3 regions of the Streptomyces griseus subsp. griseus genome follow, and region 1 is predicted to be linked to each of the others. Evidence: riboswitches for the same ligand, from Rfam matches in the RefSeq annotation. Region 1 holds a riboswitch; each other region holds the start of a gene.
What was found. Region 1 has a riboswitch for cobalamin ahead of D6270_RS06430 (cobalamin biosynthesis protein). Riboswitches for the same ligand answer to the same signal wherever they lie in the genome.
Positions count from the first base shown of each region.

Region 2: it holds a riboswitch for cobalamin, as region 1 does, so the genes downstream of both, D6270_RS28670 (CoA-acylating methylmalonate-semialdehyde dehydrogenase) here and D6270_RS06430 (cobalamin biosynthesis protein) in region 1, are expected to answer to the same signal.
Region 3: it holds a riboswitch for cobalamin, as region 1 does, so the genes downstream of both, D6270_RS23225 (ribonucleoside-diphosphate reductase subunit alpha) here and D6270_RS06430 (cobalamin biosynthesis protein) in region 1, are expected to answer to the same signal.

Region 1 is NZ_CP032543.1:1,380,905-1,383,992, reverse strand. It holds gene D6270_RS06435 (cobyric acid synthase) at 1-1,044, opposite strand, end outside; gene D6270_RS06430 (cobalamin biosynthesis protein) at 1,041-1,991, opposite strand; cobalamin riboswitch at 2,129-2,263, opposite strand; gene D6270_RS06425 (hypothetical protein) at 2,412-2,642, opposite strand; gene D6270_RS06420 (inorganic phosphate transporter) at 2,655-3,088, opposite strand, start outside.
Region 2 is NZ_CP032543.1:6,384,571-6,387,658, reverse strand. It holds gene D6270_RS28680 (hypothetical protein) at 1-65, shown strand, start outside; gene cobF (precorrin-6A synthase (deacetylating)) at 184-1,002, opposite strand; cobalamin riboswitch at 1,167-1,346, shown strand; gene D6270_RS28670 (CoA-acylating methylmalonate-semialdehyde dehydrogenase) at 1,576-3,078, shown strand; gene D6270_RS28665 (acyl-CoA dehydrogenase family protein) at 3,075-3,088, shown strand, end outside.
Region 3 is NZ_CP032543.1:5,115,212-5,118,299, forward strand. It holds gene D6270_RS23225 (ribonucleoside-diphosphate reductase subunit alpha) at 1-1,912, opposite strand, end outside; cobalamin riboswitch at 2,046-2,181, opposite strand; gene D6270_RS23230 (YbdD/YjiX family protein) at 2,360-2,563, opposite strand; gene D6270_RS23235 (carbon starvation CstA family protein) at 2,560-3,088, opposite strand, start outside.

The sequences.
Region 1 (3,088 bases):
ACCGAGCACCTGGAACCCGCCGCAGATCCCCAGCACCGGCCGCCCCTCCGCCGCCCGCCGCACCAGTGCGTCCGCGAGACCCCGCTCCCGCAGCCAGGCCAGGGCCTTCACCGTGCCGCGCGTCCCCGGCACGACGACCAGGTCCGCGTCGGCCAGCTCGTCGGGACGGTCCACGAACCGCACCACGACGCCCGGTTCGGCGGCCAGCGCGTCCACGTCCGTGAAGTTCGACATCAACGGCACCGCGCAGACCGCGACCCGCAGCACGTCCTCGCCGTGCGGGGGAGCCACGACCGACTCCCGTACCGCACCCCGCAAGGAGACCCGCAGGCCGTCCTCCTCGTCGATACCGAGCCCGTGGGTGAACGGCAGCACCCCGTACGTCCGCCGTCCGGTCAGCCCGTACAGCATGTCCAACCCGGGCTCCAGCAGTGAGACATCACCCCGGAACTTGTTCACCAGGTACCCCGCGACCAGCGCCTGGTCCTCCGAGCTCAGCAGCGCCGTCGTCCCGAAGAAGGAGGCGAAGACCCCGCCCCGGTCGATGTCCCCGACCACCAGCACGGGGAAGCGGGCCGCCCGAGCGATCCCCATGTTCACGATGTCGGTGCGCCGCAGGTTGATCTCCGCAGGGGACCCCGCCCCCTCGCAGATCACCGCGTCGTACGCCGACCGCAGCTGCTCCAGACAGTCGGTGACCGTCCCGAGCAGCGCCTCCTGCCGGCCCCCGTGGTAGCCCCGGGCGCTCATCTCGCCGACCGGCCTGCCCATCAGGACGACCTGGCTGGACCGGTCGCTGCCGGGCTTCAGCAGGACCGGGTTCATCAGCGCGGTCGGCTCCACCCGGGCGGCCTGCGCCTGCATGGCCTGGGCGCGGCCGATCTCGGCGCCCTCGCGGGTGACGAAGGAGTTGAGGGACATGTTCTGCGCCTTGAACGGCGCGACCTTCACGCCCCGGCGAACCAGCCAGCGGCAGATGCCCGCCGTGACGACGCTCTTGCCCGCGTCCGATGTGGTCCCCGCGACCAGCAGCCCGCCACTCATGCCCGTCCCCGCTTCCGTCCCACGACTGTCCGGCCCGCCACGCACACGCCGAGGGCCAGCGCACTCACCCGGCGCGACAGCCGCACCGCGCGTTCGATGTCGGTGCTCCGCACGTCCCGCCCGGACGCGCCGTTCAGGACCGGCCGGTGTTCGACGCGCCCCGCGTACGCCAGCGTCCCGCCGAGCCGTACGCCGAGCGCCCCCGCGAACGCGGCCTCCACCGGACCCGCGTTCGGGCTCGGATGGCGCCCCGCGTCCGCCCGCCAGGCGCGTACGGCCTCCGAGGGCCGCCCGCCCGCCACGACCGCCAGCGCGGCCGTCAGCCGCGCCCCGGGCCACCCCGCGAGATCGTCCAGTCGGGCCGAGGCCCAGCCGTAACGCCGGTGGCGGGGCGACTTGTGGCCGACCATCGCGTCCAGGGTGTTCACGGCCCGGAAGCCGACGAGCCCCGGCACCCCGCCGATCGCGCCCCACACCAGCGCGCCGACGACGGCGTCCGAGGTGTTCTCCGCGACCGACTCCACCACGGCGCGGGCGATCTGCGGCCCGTCCAGGGAGTGCGGATCACGCCCGCACAGGTGCGGCAGCCGCTCCCGGGCCACCTCCAGGTCCCCGGCGGCCAGCGCGCCCCCGATGGCACGGGCCTCCCGGCCCAGCGACGTACCGCCGACGACCGACCAGGTGGTGGCGGCGGTCAGCGCGACGGCGAGCGCGGGGCGTCCCCGGACGGCACGGGCGGCGAGCGCGGCGGCCCCCACGGCGCCTCCGGCGCACAGCAGGGTGTGCAGCGCGCCCCGGCCCCGGTCGTCACCCCACAGCAGGGACTCCACCCGCGCGGCGGCCCGGCCGAAACCGGCGACGGGGTGGCCCCGCCGGGGGTCGCCGAGAGCCGCGTCGGCGATCAGCCCGGCGGTGGCGCCGTACGCGAAGACACGATCGGCACGCACGCGTCAGGCCGCCGGGGGCAGGGGCGTTCCGGCACGAAGAGGTACGGGACGAGGCAGCGGATGCGGCGCACGGCGGCCGGGCATGGCTTATGTCCTCACTCAGGGTCCGCGCCCTGGTTCGACGTGACCGGCGACAAGAGTCTCCTGGCTTCCCGGATCCGCAGTTCCCCCGGCCTTCCAGCCCGCGTTGCGAGGGCCGTGACATCCGGTGTGGGGGAGTGCTCCCCGGTGACAGTGGCGGGACCGCGCCGGATTCGCACCGGCTTCCTCTTCTGTCGCCGTAAATGGCTCCGGCAGTCCACCACGCTGCGAGAACGGCCGTCAACTTGCTGTTGACCTGCGGAGCTCCAGTGTGCGCAGACGCACATCGGGCCGGACACACGGTGGTGTGTCCGGCCCGAAGGAGTGCGGTGGGGCGCGTCAGGCGACGATCAGATAGATCCCGTACGCGACCGCCGCCACGCACGCCGCGAAGCAGGCGTACGCGCCGGTGCGCGCCAGTGCGGCCGAACCGCCGGAGGCGCCACCGGCGGCCGGGGCCGACAGCTTGGAGAGGGCGACGATGCCCAGGGTGAAGACGCCGACCAGCGCGACGGTGACCACGAGACTGACACCGAAGACGGAGGCGAGAGCTGCCCAGTCGATTTTCATACGGATCTGTCCTTACACCGTCGCCGCGGGGCGGGCCGTGTCGTCGGGCTTCGAGGCCGGGGCCGGGATGGTGGTCGAGAGGTCGGAGGCCGGACCGCCGATGGGCGGCGGCGCGACCGCGGCCATGGCGGTGGTGACGACACCCTGGGGCTCGTCCGCCGCGACCTCGGTGTCGTTGACGTTGGTGTGGTCAACCGGCTGGCGGCGTGAGGCCACCCAGATCGCGAAGGAGCCGCCGACCAGCAGGATCGCGGTGGTGGTGATGCCCCACGGGCCCTGCTTGGTGAGGAACTCGGCGCCCGCGCCGACCAGGCCCGCGGCCGGGAGCGTCAGGCCCCAGGCGACGAACATCCGGGTGGCGGTGGACCAGCGGACCACGCCGCCCTTGCGGCCGAGGCCCGCGCCCATCACCGCACCCGAGCAGGACTGGGTGGTGGAGAGCGAGA
Region 2 (3,088 bases), 5.0 Mb from region 1:
CCGCCGAGTGCCCGAGTCTGGGGCACGGGCTCGGAGTGATCCGGGCGCACGAGTCCCGGAGCTGACCTCCGGCCGGGTCCGACGGCGAGGTGCGGCGGCCGCCCGCGCCTCGACGCGACCCGCCGCCCGGTGTCATCCCACACCCGCCACCTGTCCGGGCCCCCGCTCGCGGGCCGGAGCCCCTCAGCTGCCGGTGCCGCCCGGACTCTCCGTACCGTGGGCGGCCTCCGGCCCGTGGCGCAGCAGATAGGTGTCCATGATCCAGCCGTGGCGTTCGCGGGCCTCGGCGCGCACCCGGCTGATCTGCCCGGCGACCTCGTCGAGGGGGCCGGAGACGAGGAGTTCGTCCGGGGTGCCGATGTAGGCGCCCCAGTAGATCCACAGCCCCCTGCCCGTCAGATGGGTGAAGCTCGCGTGGCCGTCCAGCATCACCACGATGTCGCCGTCGTCGTCCGGGAACCCTCCGGCGAGCCGCCTGCCGGGGGTGATGTGGATGGGGCGGCCGACCTGGTTCAGGGAGGTGCGGTGGCGGGCGGCGAGCGCGGAGACGCTGCTGATCCCGGGGATCACCGCATGGCCGAATTCGACCGTTCCACGGGCCCGGATGTCCTCCAGGATCGCGAGGGTGCTGTCGTACAGGGAAGGGTCTCCCCAGACCAGGAAGGCCCCGGTCTCCCCCGGTGCCAGCTCCTCGATGATCAGGCGCTCGCAGATGTCGGCGCGGCGGTGGCGCCAGTCGTGCACCGCCGAGGTGTAGCGGCCCCGGTCGTCCTGGGTGCGGTCCCGCCAGGGGTCCTCGGCCTCGACGACCCGGTAGGGGCCGGTGAGGTGCTCGGCCAGGATGTCCCGCCGCAGCCGGGTCAGGGACTCCTTCTCCCGGCCCTTGCCGAGCACGAAGAAGACCTGCGCCCTGCGCATCGCCTTCACCGCGGCGAGGGTCAGGTGGTCGGGGTCGCCGGCTCCCATGCCGATGACGAGGATGTGCCGTGGTGCGTCGCTCATGTCGGCCGATCATGCCAGCAGCGGGGCGCGCGATCGCGCCGGGCCCGAGGGTGGCCGGGGCGAGGCGGGGTGGACTTACTAGGACGTCCAACTATATGTTCGTGAGCAGCGGGGTGGTCGGCGTGCAGCCGGGCACCCTCAAGGGTGTGTCCGGCTGTACGCCGGCCACGCTCAAGGCCCGTGGTGTCAGGGAAGCCGGTGCGATTCCGGCGCGGTCCCGCCACTGTGACCGGGGAGTGCGTCCTCGCGGGAAACGCCACTGACGGCGAAGCAGCCGTCGGGAAGGCATGAGGGCGGGCGCTGATCCGGGAGTCAGGATACCGGCCGCGGGATGTTCCGTGTTTCCACGAGGATGGAGCAGACACGCATGGCACCGGTCCGCACCCACGGCCCCGCAGGCCCGTCCCGGCGAGCGGTTCTCCCCGCTTCCCCCTGACGGCCCCAGCCCTTCGCGTCCCCCGACGGCGAGCCCCCTCACGCCCGCGCGCACCCGGCCCGAGCGCCGCGTGCGGTGGGGCCCGTGCGCCATCCCCGGATCTCTCCTGACGATCTCACCGACGAGAGCAGGTTTCCATGGTCCGCGAACTCACCCATTTCATCGGCGGCAAGCACACGCCCGGCACCTCGGGCACGTACGGCGATGTCCACGACCCCAACACCGGCCGGGTCCAGGCCCGGGTGCCGCTGGCCGGCCGGTCCGAGACCGAGGCGGCCATCGCCGACGCGGCCGAGGCGCAGATCGATTGGGCCGAGTGGAACCCGCAGCGCCGGGCCCGTGTCCTGCTGCGCTTCCTCCAGCTGGTCGAGAAGGAGAAGGACTCCCTGGCCCGGCTGCTCTCCTCCGAGCACGGCAAGACCGTCGCCGACGCGCACGGCGACATCGCGCGCGGCCTGGACGTGGTGGAGTTCGCCGCCGGTGTCCCGCACCTGCTGAAGGGCGAGTTCAGCGACAACGCGGGCGCCGGGATCGACGTCCACTCGCTACGCCGGCCGCTCGGTGTGGTCGCGGGCATCACCCCGTTCAACTTCCCGGCGATGATCCCGCTCTGGAAGGCCGCACCGGCTCTGGCCTGCGGAAACGCCTTCATCCTCAAGCCGTCCGAACGGGACCCCTCGGTACCGCTGCGGCTGGCGGAACTGTTCCTTGAGGCAGGGCTTCCGCCCGGTGTCCTGAACGTCGTCAACGGCGGCAAGGAGGCCGTGGACACCCTGCTGGAGGACCCGCGCGTCAAGGCGCTCGGCTTCGTCGGCTCCACACCGATCGCCGCGCACATCTACGCCACGGCCGCCGCCCACGGCAAGCGGGCGCAGTGCTTCGGCGGGGCGAAGAACCACATGATCGTGATGCCGGACGCCGACCTGGACCAGGCGGTGGACGCCCTGATCGGCGCCGGGTACGGATCGGCGGGCGAGCGGTGCATGGCGATCTCGGTGGCCGTGCCGGTCGGTGAGGAGACCGCCGACGCACTGGTGGCCAAGCTCACCGAGCGGATCGCGGAGCTGCGGATCGGCCGCTCGGACGACCCGGACGCAGACTTCGGCCCGCTGGTGGGCCGGGACGCGGTGGACCGGGTGCGGGGCTATGTCGACCTCGGCATCGAGGAGGGCGCCGAACTCGTCGTCGACGGAAGGGACTTCGCCTTGGAGGGTCATGAGGACGGCTTCTTCGCCGGCGCTTCCCTCTTCGACCGGGTCACCCCGGACATGCGGATCTACCAGGAGGAGATCTTCGGCCCTGTCGTCTCCGTGGTCCGCGCCGCCGACTACGAGGAGGCCTTGCGCCTCCCTTCGGAGCATCCGTACGGCAACGGCGTCGCCCTCTTCACCCGCGACGGCGACATCGCCCGCGACTTCACCCGCCGGGTGGACACGGGCATGGTCGGCGTCAATGTGCCGATCCCCGTGCCGGTGGCGTACCACACGTTCGGCGGCTGGAAGCGGTCCGGCTTCGGCGACCTCAACCAGCACGGGCCGGACGCCATCCGCTTCTACACCCGTACGAAGACCGTCACTTCGCGCTGGCCCGCCTCCGGGATCCGGGACGGCGCGAGCTTCACGATTCCGACCATGGGATGACCGCCGTGAC
Region 3 (3,088 bases), 3.7 Mb from region 1:
CCTGCGGCTCGATGCACTCGTACACACCGGCGATCGAGGCGATCGTGGCGGTCGGCGCGATGGCCAGAAGCAGCGAGTTACGCATACCGGTCTTCGCGACCCGGGCGCGCAGGGCCTCCCAGCGCTCCGGCCAGTTCAGCTCGGTGTCGTAGTGGTCGGGGTGCAGCACACCGCGCGCGGCCCGGGTCTCGGACCAGGCGGGCAGCGGGCCGGAGCGCTCGGCGAGGTCGCAGGACGCCTCGTACGCGGCGAGCATGATGCGCTCGGAGATCCGCGTCGAGAGCGCGCGGGCCTGCGGCGAGTCGAAGGGCATCCGCAGCTGGAAGAAGACGTCCTGGAGGCCCATCGCGCCCAGGCCGACCGGCCGCCAGCGGGAGTTGGAGCGCCCGGCCTGCTCGGTCGGGTAGAAGTTGATGTCGACGACCCGGTCCAGGAAGGTGACCGCGGTGCGGACCGTGGCGTCCAGGCGCTCCCAGTCGATGGAGCCGTTGGCCACGAAGGCGCCCAGGTTGACCGAGCCCAGGTTGCAGACGGCCGTCTCGCCGTCGTCGGTGACTTCGAGGATCTCGGTGCACAGGTTCGAGGAGTGCACGACCCGGCCCGGCTCGGCGGTCTGGTTCGCGGTCCGGTTGGAGGCGTCCTTGAACGTCATCCACCCCTGGCCGGTCTGCGCGAGGGTCCGCATCATCCGGCCGTACAGCTCGCGCGCCGGGATCGACTTGCGGGCCAGGCCCTTGGCCTCGGCCGCGCGGTAGGCCGCGTCGAACTCGTCGCCCCACAGGTCGACCAGCTCGGGCACCTCGGCGGGGGAGAACAGCGACCAGTCGGTGTCCGCGTCGACGCGGCGCATGAACTCGTCCGGGATCCAGTGCGCCAGGTTCAGGTTGTGCGTACGCCGCTGGTCCTCACCGGTGTTGTCGCGGAGCTCCAGGAACTCCTCGATGTCCGCGTGCCAGGTCTCCAGGTACACCGCCGCGGCGCCCTTGCGGCGGCCGCCCTGGTTCACCGCCGCCACCGAGGCGTCCAGCGTCTTGAGGAACGGCACGATGCCGTTGGAGTGCCCGTTGGTGCCCCGGATCAGCGAACCCCGGGCGCGGATACGGGAGTACGACAGACCGATGCCGCCCGCGTGCTTCGAGAGGCGCGCCACCTGGTGGTAGCGGTCGTAGATCGAGTCCAGCTCGTCCTTGGGCGAGTCCAGCAGGTAGCACGAGGACATCTGCGGGTGCCGGGTGCCGGAGTTGAAGAGCGTGGGGGAGGAGGGGAGGTAGTCCAGCCGGCTCATCAGTCGGTAGAGCGCGGCGACCTCGTCCAGCGCGCGCACCGACTCGTCCTCGGCCAGCCCCGCGGCCACGCGCAGCATGAAGTGCTGCGGGGTCTCGATGACCTGACGGGTGAGCGGGTGGCGCAGCAGGTAGCGGCTGTGCAGCGTGCGGAGGCCGAAGTAGCCGAAGCGGTCGTCGGCGCCGTCGGCCAGCGCCTGGTCGACGAGTTCGTCCAGCGCGTCCGCGTGCAGCGCCACGAACGCGGCGGTGCGGTCCGCGATCAGGCCCTCGCGGTGACCCACCGCGACCGAGGCGGAGAAGTGCGTCGCGCCCTGGCCCGCGGCCTCGTCGGCGATCGTACGGGTCAGCAGCCGGGCGGCGAGCTGGGAGTACGCCGGGTCCTCGGAGATCAGCCCCGCCGCCGCCTCGGTGGCCAGCGAGCGCAGCTCGGCCTCGTCGGAGCGGGCGTTGCGCCCGCGCAGCGCGGAGGCGGCGACCCGTCCGGGGTCGGTGTCGGGCAGATCGACGGTGAGGTCGGTCAGGGTCCGCAGCAGGGCGGTCCCGGGTCCGTCGTTCGTGCCGTCGCCGGACGTGGTGGAGGCAGCGGATTCGGTGGCTGAAACCGGATCGGCGGGCGCGATGGTCACTGGGCTTTCCCTCGCTCGGCTGGGGGCCGGCGGCGAGCGGGGAAACCGGGCAGCACGATGCCCTCCAGGGCAGCACTGCTACGGCGTCCACCGGCCCATCCGCGAGGCCCGGACGTCTGGCGTCCGGTTCGGTCGAGCCGGACGCACTGTCGACAGGTCTTCGGACTTCGGGTGTGCAAAAGCACACTGATCACACCGTTGCGGGACAGTTCCGGATTCGCACCGGATTCCCCTGCGGCGACAGCGAGGTCGAGCATACATGTGGGGGGCGCTCGATGAGGAAGCCCCCACATGTTGTGTCGGCGTGAACAGATGTCGGTATGGCGGTCTGGCTTCTTCGCCCGGCTTTCTCCGTATCGGCGGCGCGCAGAGGCCCTCTTGGAGGGCGCGAAAAGGGGCCGCCGCGCCCCTGGGAGGGGTGCGGCGGCCCCGATCGGCCGGTGGCGGTCAGCAGCAGCGGAAGCCCTCGCGGGGGTCCGCCTCACGGGCGTCCGTGCGGCTCCGCTCGAAGGCCCGGCGGTCCATCACCGGCGTGTCCGGATCGTGAGCCCTCGCGTGCGCCACATAGCGGTCGTACGTCGACTCGCCGGTCAGCTCACGGACGTACCAGCGGATCCGTCCGGCCACCCGTCGTACGTCCGCGAGGGTCATGTCCGGCTCCCCGTTCCCGCCGCTTCCTTGCGGATGCCGCCCTCGGGGCCGACACCGGCGGCGGCCAGTTCGGCCTTCTCCTCCTTGGTGGCGATGAGCGAGGCCGGGGCGACGAACTTGGACTGGACGAACGGCGTCTCGTGGAGCCTGACGCTCTCCGGGTCGCGGATGGCGTTGAAGCAGACCCGCCCGGCATCCACCAGCACCACGATGATGAGGAGCGCGAAGAGCGCGCACAGCACCCCGTCGACGGTGGAGTTGGTGACGACGGTCTGCATGTCGTCCATGTTCTTGGCCGGCGGCAGCACCTCGCCCGCGTCGATGCCCGCCTGGTACTTGTCGCGCTGGGCGAAGAAGCCGACCTTCACGTCGGAGGAGAAGATCTTCTGCCAGCTCGCGGTGAGGGTGACGGCCACGTCCCAGGCGAGCGGCACCGCGGTGACCCACGCCCACTTCAGGCGGCCGGACTTGATCAGCAGGACGGTGCAGACGGCCAGCGCGACGGCGGCCAGCAGCTGGTTGGCG